DNA from 2 places in the Leclercia pneumoniae genome. Region 1 is predicted to be linked to the other one. Evidence: predicted binding sites of a transcription regulator. Region 1 holds the regulator's gene; the other holds the start of a gene.
What was found. Region 1 encodes PurR, which represses purine synthesis genes. Its sites were predicted from a motif close to CANGCAAACGTTTGCNTG; they were not measured.
Positions count from the first base shown of each region.

Region 2: the regulator PurR is predicted to act here: its motif matches at 1,885-1,902, upstream of purT (formate-dependent phosphoribosylglycinamide formyltransferase).

Region 1 is NZ_CP071383.1:1,915,037-1,920,889, reverse strand. It holds gene sodB (superoxide dismutase [Fe]) at 1-219, shown strand, start outside; gene JZ655_RS09245 (MFS transporter) at 257-1,423, opposite strand; gene cydH (cytochrome bd-I oxidase subunit CydH) at 1,586-1,675, opposite strand; gene purR (HTH-type transcriptional repressor PurR) at 1,972-2,997, shown strand; gene punR (DNA-binding transcriptional activator PunR) at 2,994-3,926, opposite strand; gene punC (purine nucleoside transporter PunC) at 4,042-5,238, shown strand; gene cfa (cyclopropane fatty acyl phospholipid synthase) at 5,535-5,853, shown strand, end outside.
Region 2 is NZ_CP071383.1:2,592,765-2,598,617, forward strand. It holds gene ptrB (oligopeptidase B) at 1-605, opposite strand, end outside; gene JZ655_RS12620 (tellurite resistance TerB family protein) at 695-1,345, opposite strand; gene yebF (protein YebF) at 1,438-1,785, opposite strand; gene purT (formate-dependent phosphoribosylglycinamide formyltransferase) at 1,935-3,113, shown strand; gene kdgA (bifunctional 4-hydroxy-2-oxoglutarate aldolase/2-dehydro-3-deoxy-phosphogluconate aldolase) at 3,158-3,799, opposite strand; gene edd (phosphogluconate dehydratase) at 3,839-5,650, opposite strand.

The DNA.
Region 1 (5,853 bases):
GGCTGGACCTGGCTTGTGAAAGAGGCAGACGGCAAACTGGCCATCGTTTCAACCTCAAACGCCGGCACGCCGCTGACCACCAGCGCAACCCCGTTGATGACCGTGGACGTGTGGGAACATGCGTATTACATCGACTACCGTAACGCGCGCCCGAATTATCTGGAACATTTCTGGGCGCTGGTAAACTGGGACTTTGTGGCGAAGAATTTCGCTGCATAACGAAAACGCAGAAGGGTCACCCCTTCTGCGCTAGTATCTACTCCGCAACGCAGACCTGTTCAGGCTGACGACGACCCGACAGCAGCACCAGAAGCAAGCCAAAACCGGCTATCACCGCTCCCATCACTGGAACCACGCTGTAGCCCATTCCGCTGGAGATGACCGCACCACCCGCTGCCGCACCAAGCGCATTCCCGAGGTTAAACGCCCCGATATTCACCGAAGAGGACAATCCCGGCGCTTCGCTGGCAACCCGCATCACCCGCATCTGCAGTGGAGGCACCACGGCAAAGGTAGCGGCGCCCCATACCACCATGCTGATGGCTGCACCAATTTCACTGCGCGCCAGCCACGGAATGGCAAGCATGATGACAATCAGCAGCAGTAAAAAACCTTTCAGCGTGGCGGTGACCGAGCGATCCGCCAGCTTGCCGCCCAGATAGTTGCCAATGGAAAATCCGACGCCAATCAACACCAGCATGGCGGTGACAAACGCGGGTGTCGCATGGGTAATATCGCGCAACACCGGTGAGATATAGGTATAAAGGGTAAACATTGCCCCGGCACCCAGCACGGTGGTTAACAGCGCAGAAAGCACTTGCGGACGCAGTAACACCGCCAGCTCTTTACGCACCTCCGGACGCTCACCCGCGCTCCCTTTCGGTAAAGAGAAGTAGAGGGCGACCATCGCCACCATACCTAACCCGGCCGTGGCGAAGAAAGACATACGCCAGCCAATGGTTTCCCCCAGCCAGGTAGCTGCCGGAACGCCGCCGATATTGGCGATGGTGAGACCCATAAACATGGTCGCCACGGCGCTGGCCTGCTTATGTTTAGGTACCACGCTGGCCGCGACCACCGAGCCGAGGCCGAAGAACGCCCCATGATTAAGGCTGGTCAGGATGCGCGAGAGCATCAGGGTGCTGTAATCCGGCGCTACGGCAGAGAGCACATTGCCGACGGTGAAAATTGCCATCAGGAAAATAAGTGCGTTGCGGCGTGCGCGGTGAGAGAGAAGAAGCGTCATCAACGGCGCCCCCACCATCACGCCGATGGCATAAGCACTGATCAGCATCCCCGCCGTCGGGATAGAGACATCTACGCCACGGGCAATTACCGGGAGTAATCCCATGGGAGAGAATTCAGTCGTGCCAATCCCGAAGGCACCTATCGCCAGGGCCAGCAGGGGAAAATTGATTTTCATACGTCAACTCCAGAAACCGTGTCTTGATGCGACACAGAACAGTGAAGGCGAAAGCATGACATCAATCACAAAAAATGAGAAGTTAACAATTGCGCAAAAGATTTTTGCCAGAAGGGTAACAATCAGGAAAGGCAGGAGGGAGATGATACTCCCCCCAGTCACTCAGTGCAGAATCGCGGTAAAACTTGCCGCAACAATCAGACCCAGAACAATGATGGTGGTTGTCAGCGAAAACTTAAGATCGGTATTCATCAATTTTTCTCCTTATAATCCCCCCACGAAAAGTGAGCCTGCTCATTTTTACACAACTTACGCTAAAAATCTTGCAGGATTTAGTGCGATATCCGTTTTTGCTCTTCCCCTTTTGGTCAAGATCAGACAAAATTCCAGGCTTAATTTATTAGCGTACCGGCCATTGACCCCCTCCTGACGTCCTGTGTCGTTTTCCCGGCGTACCGCAATTCAGATTGCGCAATTAGGGTGAGAGAAGGCAATCGTTTACCTTTCGGTTTTTCAGGAGTTTAGGATATGGTCTGGAGTGACATCTAATGGCAACAATCAAAGACGTAGCGAAACGAGCAAACGTTTCCACTACAACCGTATCACATGTAATTAACAAAACGCGTTTTGTCGCTGAAGAGACGCGTAATGCCGTCTGGGCGGCGATCAAAGAGCTGCACTATTCACCGAGCGCGGTCGCTCGCAGCCTGAAAGTGAATCACACCAAATCTATCGGCTTGTTAGCAACCAGTAGCGAAGCGCCCTACTTTGCCGAGATTATCGAAGCCGTGGAGAAAAACTGCTTCCAGAAGGGCTATACCCTGATTCTTGGCAACGCGTGGAATAACCTGGAAAAGCAGCGGGCCTATTTATCGATGATGGCGCAAAAGCGTGTCGACGGTCTGCTGGTGATGTGTTCAGAGTACCCGGAACCCGTGCTGACGATGCTGGAAGAGTATCGCAATATCCCGATGGTGGTGATGGACTGGGGTGAAGCGAAAGCTGACTTTACCGACTCCGTTATCGATAACGCCTTCGAGGGGGGTTACATGGCGGGGCGTTATCTGATTGAACGCGGACACCGTGAAATCGGCGTTATCCCCGGCCCGCTGGAGCGTAATACCGGCGCCGGACGTCTGGCTGGGTTTATGAAAGCGATGGAAGAGGCGCTGATCACCGTGCCAGAAAACTGGATTGTGCAGGGCGATTTTGAGCCCGAGTCCGGCTATCGTGCCATGCAGCAGATCCTCTCCCAATCTCCGCGCCCGACCGCCGTGTTCTGCGGGGGAGATGTGATGGCGATGGGCGCGCTCTGCGCTGCAGACGAGATGGGACTGCGGGTGCCGCAAGACATTTCGTTGATCGGGTATGATAACGTGCGCAACGCGCGCTTCTTCACCCCGGCTCTGACCACCATCCATCAGCCTAAAGATTTCCTCGGTGAAACCGCGTTTAACATGCTGCTGGATCGCATCGTCAATAAGCGAGAAGAGTCGCAATCAATTGAAGTGCATCCCCGCCTTATTGAACGCCGCTCGGTGGCCGACGGCCCGTTCCGCGATTATCGCCGTTAATCCTCCTGCGGAGCCAGCGCGTCTGGCTCCCGCAACCACTCCCTGTTCATCGTTTCGCTATCCCCAAGATAATCCAGCAGCCAGGCCAGCGCAGGCGACATGTCATTCTGTTGCCATGTCAGGCAGCAGGCCGCATCCGGGAAGGGATTCTCAAGTTGCAACGCCACCCATTTGCCGGCATCGATCCAGGGGCGGGCAAAATGGGCGGGAACCATCCCCACGCAGAGCCCGGCAGAGAGGCAATCGGCAGAGGATGCCCAGTCCGGGGCAACGATTCGCCGCTGGTTATCCAGCAGCCAGGTAATGCGTTTGGGTAATGAGCGGGAGGTATCTTCCAGCACCAGCGAGGGCCAGCTGCGCAAGGTATCATCGCTGAGCGGCCCTGGCATCGCCGCCAGCGGATGGTGGCTTGCCACCACGCAGTACCAGCTGAGGGTTCCCATATCGCGAAACGCCCAGCGCCCACCCACGGGGATGGCCTGAGTCGCGCCGATCGCCATCTCTACCCGGCCATCGGCCAGCGCATCCCAGACGCCATTGAACACCTCCTGCGAGACGCGCAGCTCCACATCAGAAAAGTGGCGATAAAAATCGAGGATCATCTGGCGGGTACGCTCGGGGCGGACGATATTATCCACGGCGATAGAGAGGTGCCCGCGCCAGCCATTCGCAATCTGCTGGCACTGCTCGCGGGTGATCTGCATTTTTTTGATAACAGAGCGCCCTTCTTTCAAAAACCATGCCCCTGCCGGGGTCAGTTCCACGTCACGGTGGCGGCGTTCAAACAGCGGCACCGCCAGCCACTCCTCCAGCTGGCGCACCGTATAGCTGATGGCAGAAGGCACGCGATGCAGCTCTTGCGCTGCGCCGCTAAAGCTGCCGTTACGAGCTACCGCATCTACGACTTCAAGGGAATATTCTGACCACATTTTCTGCCTGCAAATTTTTTGAATGCAACCGCCAAATATTAGCGTTTCACAAGCGGTATTGCACTCTCTACACTCAGCGGCTGCCACACCTGCATACAAAATGGGGAAAACCATCGTGACACCCGGGAAAGGATTTTTAGTCTGGCTTGGCGGCTTAAGCGTGCTGGGCTTTCTTGCAACCGATATGTACCTGCCCGCTTTTGCGGCGATGCAGGAAGATTTACAAACGCCAGCCGCTGCCATCAGCGCCAGCCTGAGCGTGTTCCTGGCCGGCTTCGCCTTTGCGCAGTTGCTCTGGGGGCCGCTCTCCGATCGCTTGGGTCGTAAACCAATCTTGCTGACCGGTTTAGCGATTTTCGCTGTCGGCTGCCTCGGCATGCTATGGGTGCGCGATGCGACCTGGCTGCTGGTATTACGATTCGTGCAGGCCGTGGGCGTATGTGCTGCGGCGGTCACCTGGCAGGCGCTGGTGACAGACTACTATCCGGCGTCCCGTACCAACCGTATATTTGCCACCATTATGCCGCTGGTCGGGCTCTCCCCTGCTCTCGCCCCGCTGCTGGGCAGCTGGCTACTGGCTCACTTTGACTGGCAAGCCATCTTTGCCGTCTTGTTCGCGATTACGCTGTTGTTGATGCTTCCGGCCTTCACCCTTAAACGCCGTAGCGTGCAGCATGTTAGCGCCGCCGCACCCGTCACCTTCACTACGCTCCTGCGCACCCGCGCGTATCGTGGCAACGTGCTGATTTATGCCGCCTGCTCCGCCAGCTTCTTCGCCTGGCTGACCGGTTCGCCGTTTATTCTCAACGAAATGGGTTACAGCCCGGCCGTAATTGGCCTGAGCTATGTGCCGCAGACTATCGCCTTTCTGGTTGGCGGCTATGGTTGCCGCGCAGCCCTGCAAAAATGGCACGGGCATCAGATGCTGCCATGGCTGCTGGTGTTGTATGCCCTGAGTGTGGTTGCCACCTGGGGGGTCGGTTTTATCCCCGGCGCGAACCTCGTGGAGTTGCTGATCCCGTTCTGTCTGATGGCGGTGGCTAACGGCGCGATCTACCCGATTGTGGTAGCGCAGGCGTTGCGTCCCTTCCCACAGGCCACCGGGAGCGCAGCGGCGCTGCAAAATACATTGCAGCTGGGGCTCTGTTTCCTGGCGAGCCTGCTTGTCTCCTGGCTTATTGCGACACCGCTGCTGACGACCACCAGCGTGATGCTGGCCACCGTGGCGCTGGCGGGGCTGGGCTATCGGATGCAGTATGTAAAAGCATCAGAGCAGCACGAAACGCTGCAGCCAGAATCCTCAGAAGCATAGTGCCGCCAGACATTATGTTAAAAATCAGTTATTAGCCTGCTAACAACTTTCTGTTGAAGGAGGCTTTTTTCAGGCCTATACTGAGTTCGCGGTCTAATAATAACGATACTTATTATGTAGTAACGGGAGCCGGAGCGCTCCCGTTTCACCATGGAAGGCCTTTCGGCAAGGGTCACCTCCCTTCCTCTGTTCTACGTCGGATACTAGCCTCGCGGGAAAGCCGTGAGATTTCTCACAAACCAAAAGAGCGTCTACGCTGTTTAAAGGTTCTGATCACAGCGAGTGATGGAGAAGCTATGAGTTCATCGTGTATAGAAGAAGTCACCATCCGGGACGACAACTGGTTCCGGATCGTCAATGAAATGCTAAGCCGCGCGGGCATCGCGATTAACGGCACGGCCCCCTCTGATATTCAGGTTAAACACCCGGACTTTTTCAAACGTGTCATGCGGGAAGGTTCGCTGGGTCTTGGCGAGAGTTATATGGACGGCTGGTGGGAGTGCGAACGGCTGGATATCTTTTTCACTCGCGTTCTCCGCGCCGGACTGGAAAATCAATTACCCAGTCATCTGAAAGATACGCTGCGCATTGCCACTGCCCGCCTGCTCAACCTTC
Region 2 (5,853 bases), 680 kb from region 1:
CACACCTGATAAGGCAGCAGCGTTGTAGCATGTTTTTTAACGTAGTACACCGTTTCGGAATCGTTCGCCCAGACAAAATCTGGCGAGACATTATCCAGCATTTCCGGATACCAGTTACCGCTCTCCAGATTGCGAAAACGCAGGCCATACTGACGCCGTGAGAGGTAATCTTCTGCCAGAGCCATAATGGTGTTGTCTGGCGAGATGCCCATGCCACCCAGGGTGTAAAACTCGCTGTGCGCCGCACGCTTGTTGGCATCCAGCAGCGTTTCCCACTCTTCCCATTCAGCGCAAAGCACCGACTGACGCTGATAAATGGCGTACTCATTGCCCGGTTCATAGACGTGACGGTATCGGTAGCCGTTTCTGCTCCACGGCGCAGAGACATCCCGCTGCGGTACGCGTTCTACCATCTCGCTGAGAAGGCGATCCTGGAGCGCCTGTTGTGAGGCCATGACCTTACGGCCATAGTCATTTTCCTGGTGCAGATAATCCAGCACTTGCGGTTGCGAACGATTATCGTCCCGCAACCAGTAGTAGTTGTCGATACGCGTATCACCGTGGGCGGTGATCGCGTGAGGAATACGGCGGGCTTTCGGTGGCATGACGATTTTATTCTTCTGCGATTAACACCCTATAAGGTTGGCAAATCACACGAATGATGCAAGCGAAACGCGCAGTCATGCACAAAAATTTATCCCGGTAGTGCCTGTTTCTGCTGCTTTATATCCTGTTCAATGCCCTCCCGAACCTCCTGCGGGATCTTTAACGCATCGCCCAGCGCATTCAGATAGCTGCGCTCCATAAAATGGTCGATGTCGATGGCGGCACAGCTCAGGAAGTAGACCTCCAGCGCCTCTTCCTCGTTTTTGACCCCCTGGGCCAGGCGTGCGGGATCAAGAGGTTGTTCAATGGCGCGTGCGACCAGGGCCCGGCCCTGCTCTTCCACGCCTGCTTCACGCATCTGCTGCTCGATTGCGGCACGTTCGGTCGCATCAATATGTCCGTCGCTTTTTGCGGCAAACACCAGCGCAAGAATAAGGCGCTCACTGCGTTCATCGAGGGAGGATGACTGTTGACCAAACTGCGGCTCATCCTGATGCGCCCCTCGAATTTTGTCCTTATATTTATTCCACAGCACCGTACCAGCAACCGCTCCGCCCCCGGCCAATAACGCACCGGTGCCATATTTAGTCAGCAATTTTCGGGATGATTTATTAGCGACCAACAGGCCGGCAAGCCCGCCCAACGCGCCGGGTACCAGCAATTTACTCAGCCCTTCACCCGAGCCGTTCGATGACTTCTGACCCAACATAGACTGTATTTGATTCAACCAGTTCGACATGATTCCCCTCGCATTTTAGTTCATCAATTTCACAGCCTAAGCGAGGGGATGTCAGGAAATGTCTGCGGCATAAAAAGAAGCGAAAATTCATATTACTGCGCGACGTACTGCGCGCTGCCGGCTGCGCAATCAATTTTTACCTGATAATGAATATCGGCGCTTTTACCGCGCACCGTCAGCGGCACGGTCCAGTGGTTATCCTGACTTTTGACCTGTTGCGGATTGATCCATGCGACCGGATCGGCCTGCCCCAGCTTCTGTTGATCGTCTGCCCAGCGGACAATACGATTTTGCAGGTAATCCCGTTTTACGCTGGCGGCGATACCTTCCGCATTTTGCCCTTCACAGGCAGGAAATTTCACCGTTTTCTCACTTTTTGCCTGCGCGCCGGCGCTGGCGACCAGTAGCGCGACGACCATTACGCCCCCTGTTTTGTTCATGCTCTTCTCCTGTGATTTAACACATTGACAAGCATGGACTAAAAATAGGGCTTTGCCAGTAACGCGCTGTAACAGAGGCAGATTCTGTAACAGAAGACAGACGCAAACGTTTTCGTTTATACTGCGCGCAACTTTTTCAGGGGGATGTTATGACTCGTTTAGGTACTGCGCTGCGTCCGGCAGCCACGCGTGTAATGCTGTTAGGCTCCGGTGAGTTGGGAAAAGAGGTCGCCATTGAGTGCCAGCGTCTGGGAATTGAAGTTATAGCGGTCGATCGTTATCCCGATGCGCCCGCCATGCACCTCGCGCATCGCTCGCACGTCATTAACATGCTCGACGGCGATGCCCTGCGGGGCCTGATTGCTAAAGAGAAACCGCATTTTGTGGTTCCCGAGATCGAAGCCATCGCGACCGACACCCTGCTGGCGCTTGAGGCCGAAGGCCAGCGCGTGGTGCCCTGCGCTCGCGCCGCGAAATTGACCATGAACCGTGAGGGCATCCGTCGGCTGGCCGCCGAAGAGCTGGCGATCCCCACCTCCAGCTACCGTTTTGCCGACAGCAAAGAGGCCTTTTTACAGGCGGTGAACGAGATTGGCTACCCGTGCATCATTAAGCCCGTGATGAGCTCTTCTGGCAAAGGCCAAAGCTTTATCCGTACGGCTGAACAGCTCGATGCGGCCTGGGATTACGCGCAACAGGGTGGTCGCGCGGGAGCCGGACGGGTGATTGTTGAGGGCGTTGTGAAGTTTGATTTTGAAATCACGCTGCTTACCGTCAGCGCCGTCGACGGGGTGCACTTCTGCGATTCTATTGGTCATCGTCAGGAAGATGGCGATTACCGCGAGTCCTGGCAGCCACAGCAGATGAGTCCTCTGGCGCTGGAGCGCGCGCAGGAGATCGCCCGCAAAACCGTCTTAGCCCTGGGCGGTTATGGTCTGTTTGGCGTGGAGCTGTTTGTCTGCGGCGATGAGGTGATCTTTAGCGAGGTCTCCCCTCGCCCGCATGATACCGGCATGGTGACACTGATATCGCAAGATCTGTCCGAGTTTGCGCTGCACGTGCGTGCTTTCCTCGGCCTGCCGGTGGGCGGAATTCGTCAGTACGGCCCGGCGGCATCGGCGGTGATTTTGCCTCAGCTTACCAGCCAGAATGTCATTTTCGACCATCTCGACGACGCGGTCGGTGCCGGTTTGCAGCTTCGTCTGTTCGGCAAGCCCGACATCGACGGATCCCGTCGCCTGGGGATGGCGCTGGCGACCGGCGAGACCCTTGACGACGCGGTTACACGGGCGAAAGCCGCTGCCAGCGCGGTGAAAGTGGAAGGATAAAAAAAACGGGCCTGATGGCCCGTTTTTTTATGCTCTGACAGCGATTACTGCTGCGCACCCTCAACGGCTTCGCGCGCCAGTTTGGTGATACGATCCCAGTCACCCGCTTCCAGTGCATCAGCAGGAACCAGCCATGAGCCACCGATACAAAGCACGCTTTTCAGCGCCAGGTAGTCACGGTAGTTGGCTGGAGAGATACCGCCGGTTGGGCAGAAACGAACCTGAGAGAATGGACCCGCAATTGCCTGCAGCGCTTTGGTGCCGCCGTTCGCTTCCGCCGGGAAGAATTTGAACTCTTTCAGACCGTAGTCCATGCCCAGCATCAGCTCGGAGACGGTGCTGATCCCAGGAATCAGAGGAATAGTGCCTTCGGTTGCTGCTTTCAGCAGCGGCTCAGTCAGGCCCGGGCTGATAGCAAACTGCGCACCGGCTTCGGTGACGTCGGCCAGTTGCTGCGGGTTCAGTACGGTACCTGCGCCAATGATCGCCTCGGGCACTTCTTTCGCAATGGCACGGATCGCATCCATCGCGCATGCGGTACGCAGGGTCACTTCCAGCACACGTACGCCGCCAGCGACCAGGGCTTTCGCCATCGGTACGGCATGTTCCAGTTTGTGCACCACAATTACCGGCACAACCGGGCCCGTTTTCAGGATTGCTTCTGCACTTGTTTTCCAGTTTTTCATCAGAGTTTTTCTCTCGCCAGATCGATAATTCTTGTCGTCTTAAAACGTAATACAGGTCGCGCCCTGCTCCGCGCCGGAGAGTTTCTCGCGCAGCGCGCTGAACATTTCGCGCCCTGTGCCCACGCGCGATGCGCTCAGGTCAGGAATATGCGGCTTGCGTGCGGCAAGCACGTCTTCATCCACCAATAAGGTCAACTCACCGGTCTGGCCGTTTACGCGGATGATGTCGCCATCGTAAACCTTCGCCAACAGACCACCGTCATAAGCTTCCGGGGTGACGTGGATAGCTGAAGGCACTTTACCTGATGCGCCGGAGAGGCGTCCATCGGTTACTAACGCAATTTTGAAACAGCGGTCCAATAATACACCAAGTGGCGGCATAAGTTTATGTAATTCTGGCATCCCGTTCGCCTTTGGCCCCTGATGGCGTACCACCACCACGCAGTCTCTATCCAGCAGACCAGCCTCGAAAGCAGGCAATACATCATGCTGGCTTTCAAAGACCACCGCGGGGGCTTCGATGATCTGGTTTTCTACCGGCACCGCAGAGGTTTTCATCACCGCCCGGCCCAGATTCCCACTCAGCACTTTAGTACCGCCGTGGAGAGAGAACGGTTTTTCGATAGTGGCAATGACGTTTTCATCCAGCGACGCGGCTGCGCCGTCGCGCCAGTCCAGCTCGCCATTATTCAGCCAGGGCTCCAGGGTGTAGCGCGTCAGGCCAAAGCCTGCCACGGTGTTGACGTCTTCATGCAGCAGGCCACCTTTCAGCAGCTCACGCATTAGCACCGGTACGCCGCCCGCGGCCTGGAAGTGGTTAATATCTGCCGGGCCGTTCGGGTAGAGGCGAGCCATCAGCGGCACCACTTCAGAGAGTTCGGAGAAGTCATCCCAGTTAATCAGGATACCTGCCGCCCGCGCCATCGCCACCAGGTGCATGGTGTGGTTGGTGGAGCCACCGGTTGCCAGCAGGGCTACGATCCCGTTCACCACCACTTTTTCATCGACCATTTTGCCCATCGGCATCCATTCGTTGCCGTTGCCGGTAAGACGCGTCACCTGACGGGCGGCGGCTTCAGTCAGAGCCTGCCGCAGAGGCGCATCCGGTTGAATGAAAGATGAGCCCGGAAGCTGCATACCCATGAACTCCACCACCATCTGGTTGGTGTTGGCGGTACCGTAGAAAGTGCAGGTCCCCGGTGCATGGTAGGAGGCCGCTTCCGCCTCCAGCAGCGCGGCACGATCGGCTTTGCCTTCTGCGTAGAGCTGACGGACGCGGACTTTTTCTTTATTAGGTAAGCCGCTGGCCATCGGGCCTGATGGCACGAAGATTGCCGGAAGGTGACCAAAAGAGAGCGCCGCCATCACCAGGCCCGGGACAATTTTATCGCACACGCCCAGATAGAGCGCGCCATCAAACATATTATGAGACAACCCTACCGCGGCGGACATGGCAATGACTTCACGGCTCAGTAGCGACAGTTCCATACCGTCCTGCCCCTGGGTTACACCATCACACATAGCCGGAACTCCGCCCGCAACCTGCCCCACCGCATTGGCGCTGTGCAGGGCTTTGCGAATGATATCCGGGTAGCGCTCGTAAGGCTGGTGAGCCGAGAGCATGTCGTTATAGGAGGTGATAATCGCGATATTGTTACGCAGCATGCTCTTCAGCGAGGCTTTGTCTTCCGGCTGACAGGCGGCAAAGCCGTGGGCCAGGTTGCCGCAGGCTAACTGCGAACGGTGTACCGTGTCACGCTTCGCCTGCTGGATGCGCGCGAGGTAGTCTGAACGGGTCTGTTTTGAGCGCTCAGCAATGCGTTGTGTTACCCGTAACAATGTCGGATTCATAGATGCTCCTCAATATTAATCTGTCCAGGCTCTGGGATTAACAAAGTGTTTCGCACTCTATAACATCGCGGAAACGCTTTATTGCCGGAGCTCAGGGGCAAAATCGCTTCCGGCAGTGTAATAAAAAAAGCTCCGCGGGGAAATCCACGCGGAGCTTAAATGATTAAAAATTACACCGGGCCTGAGTTAGATCATGTTACCGG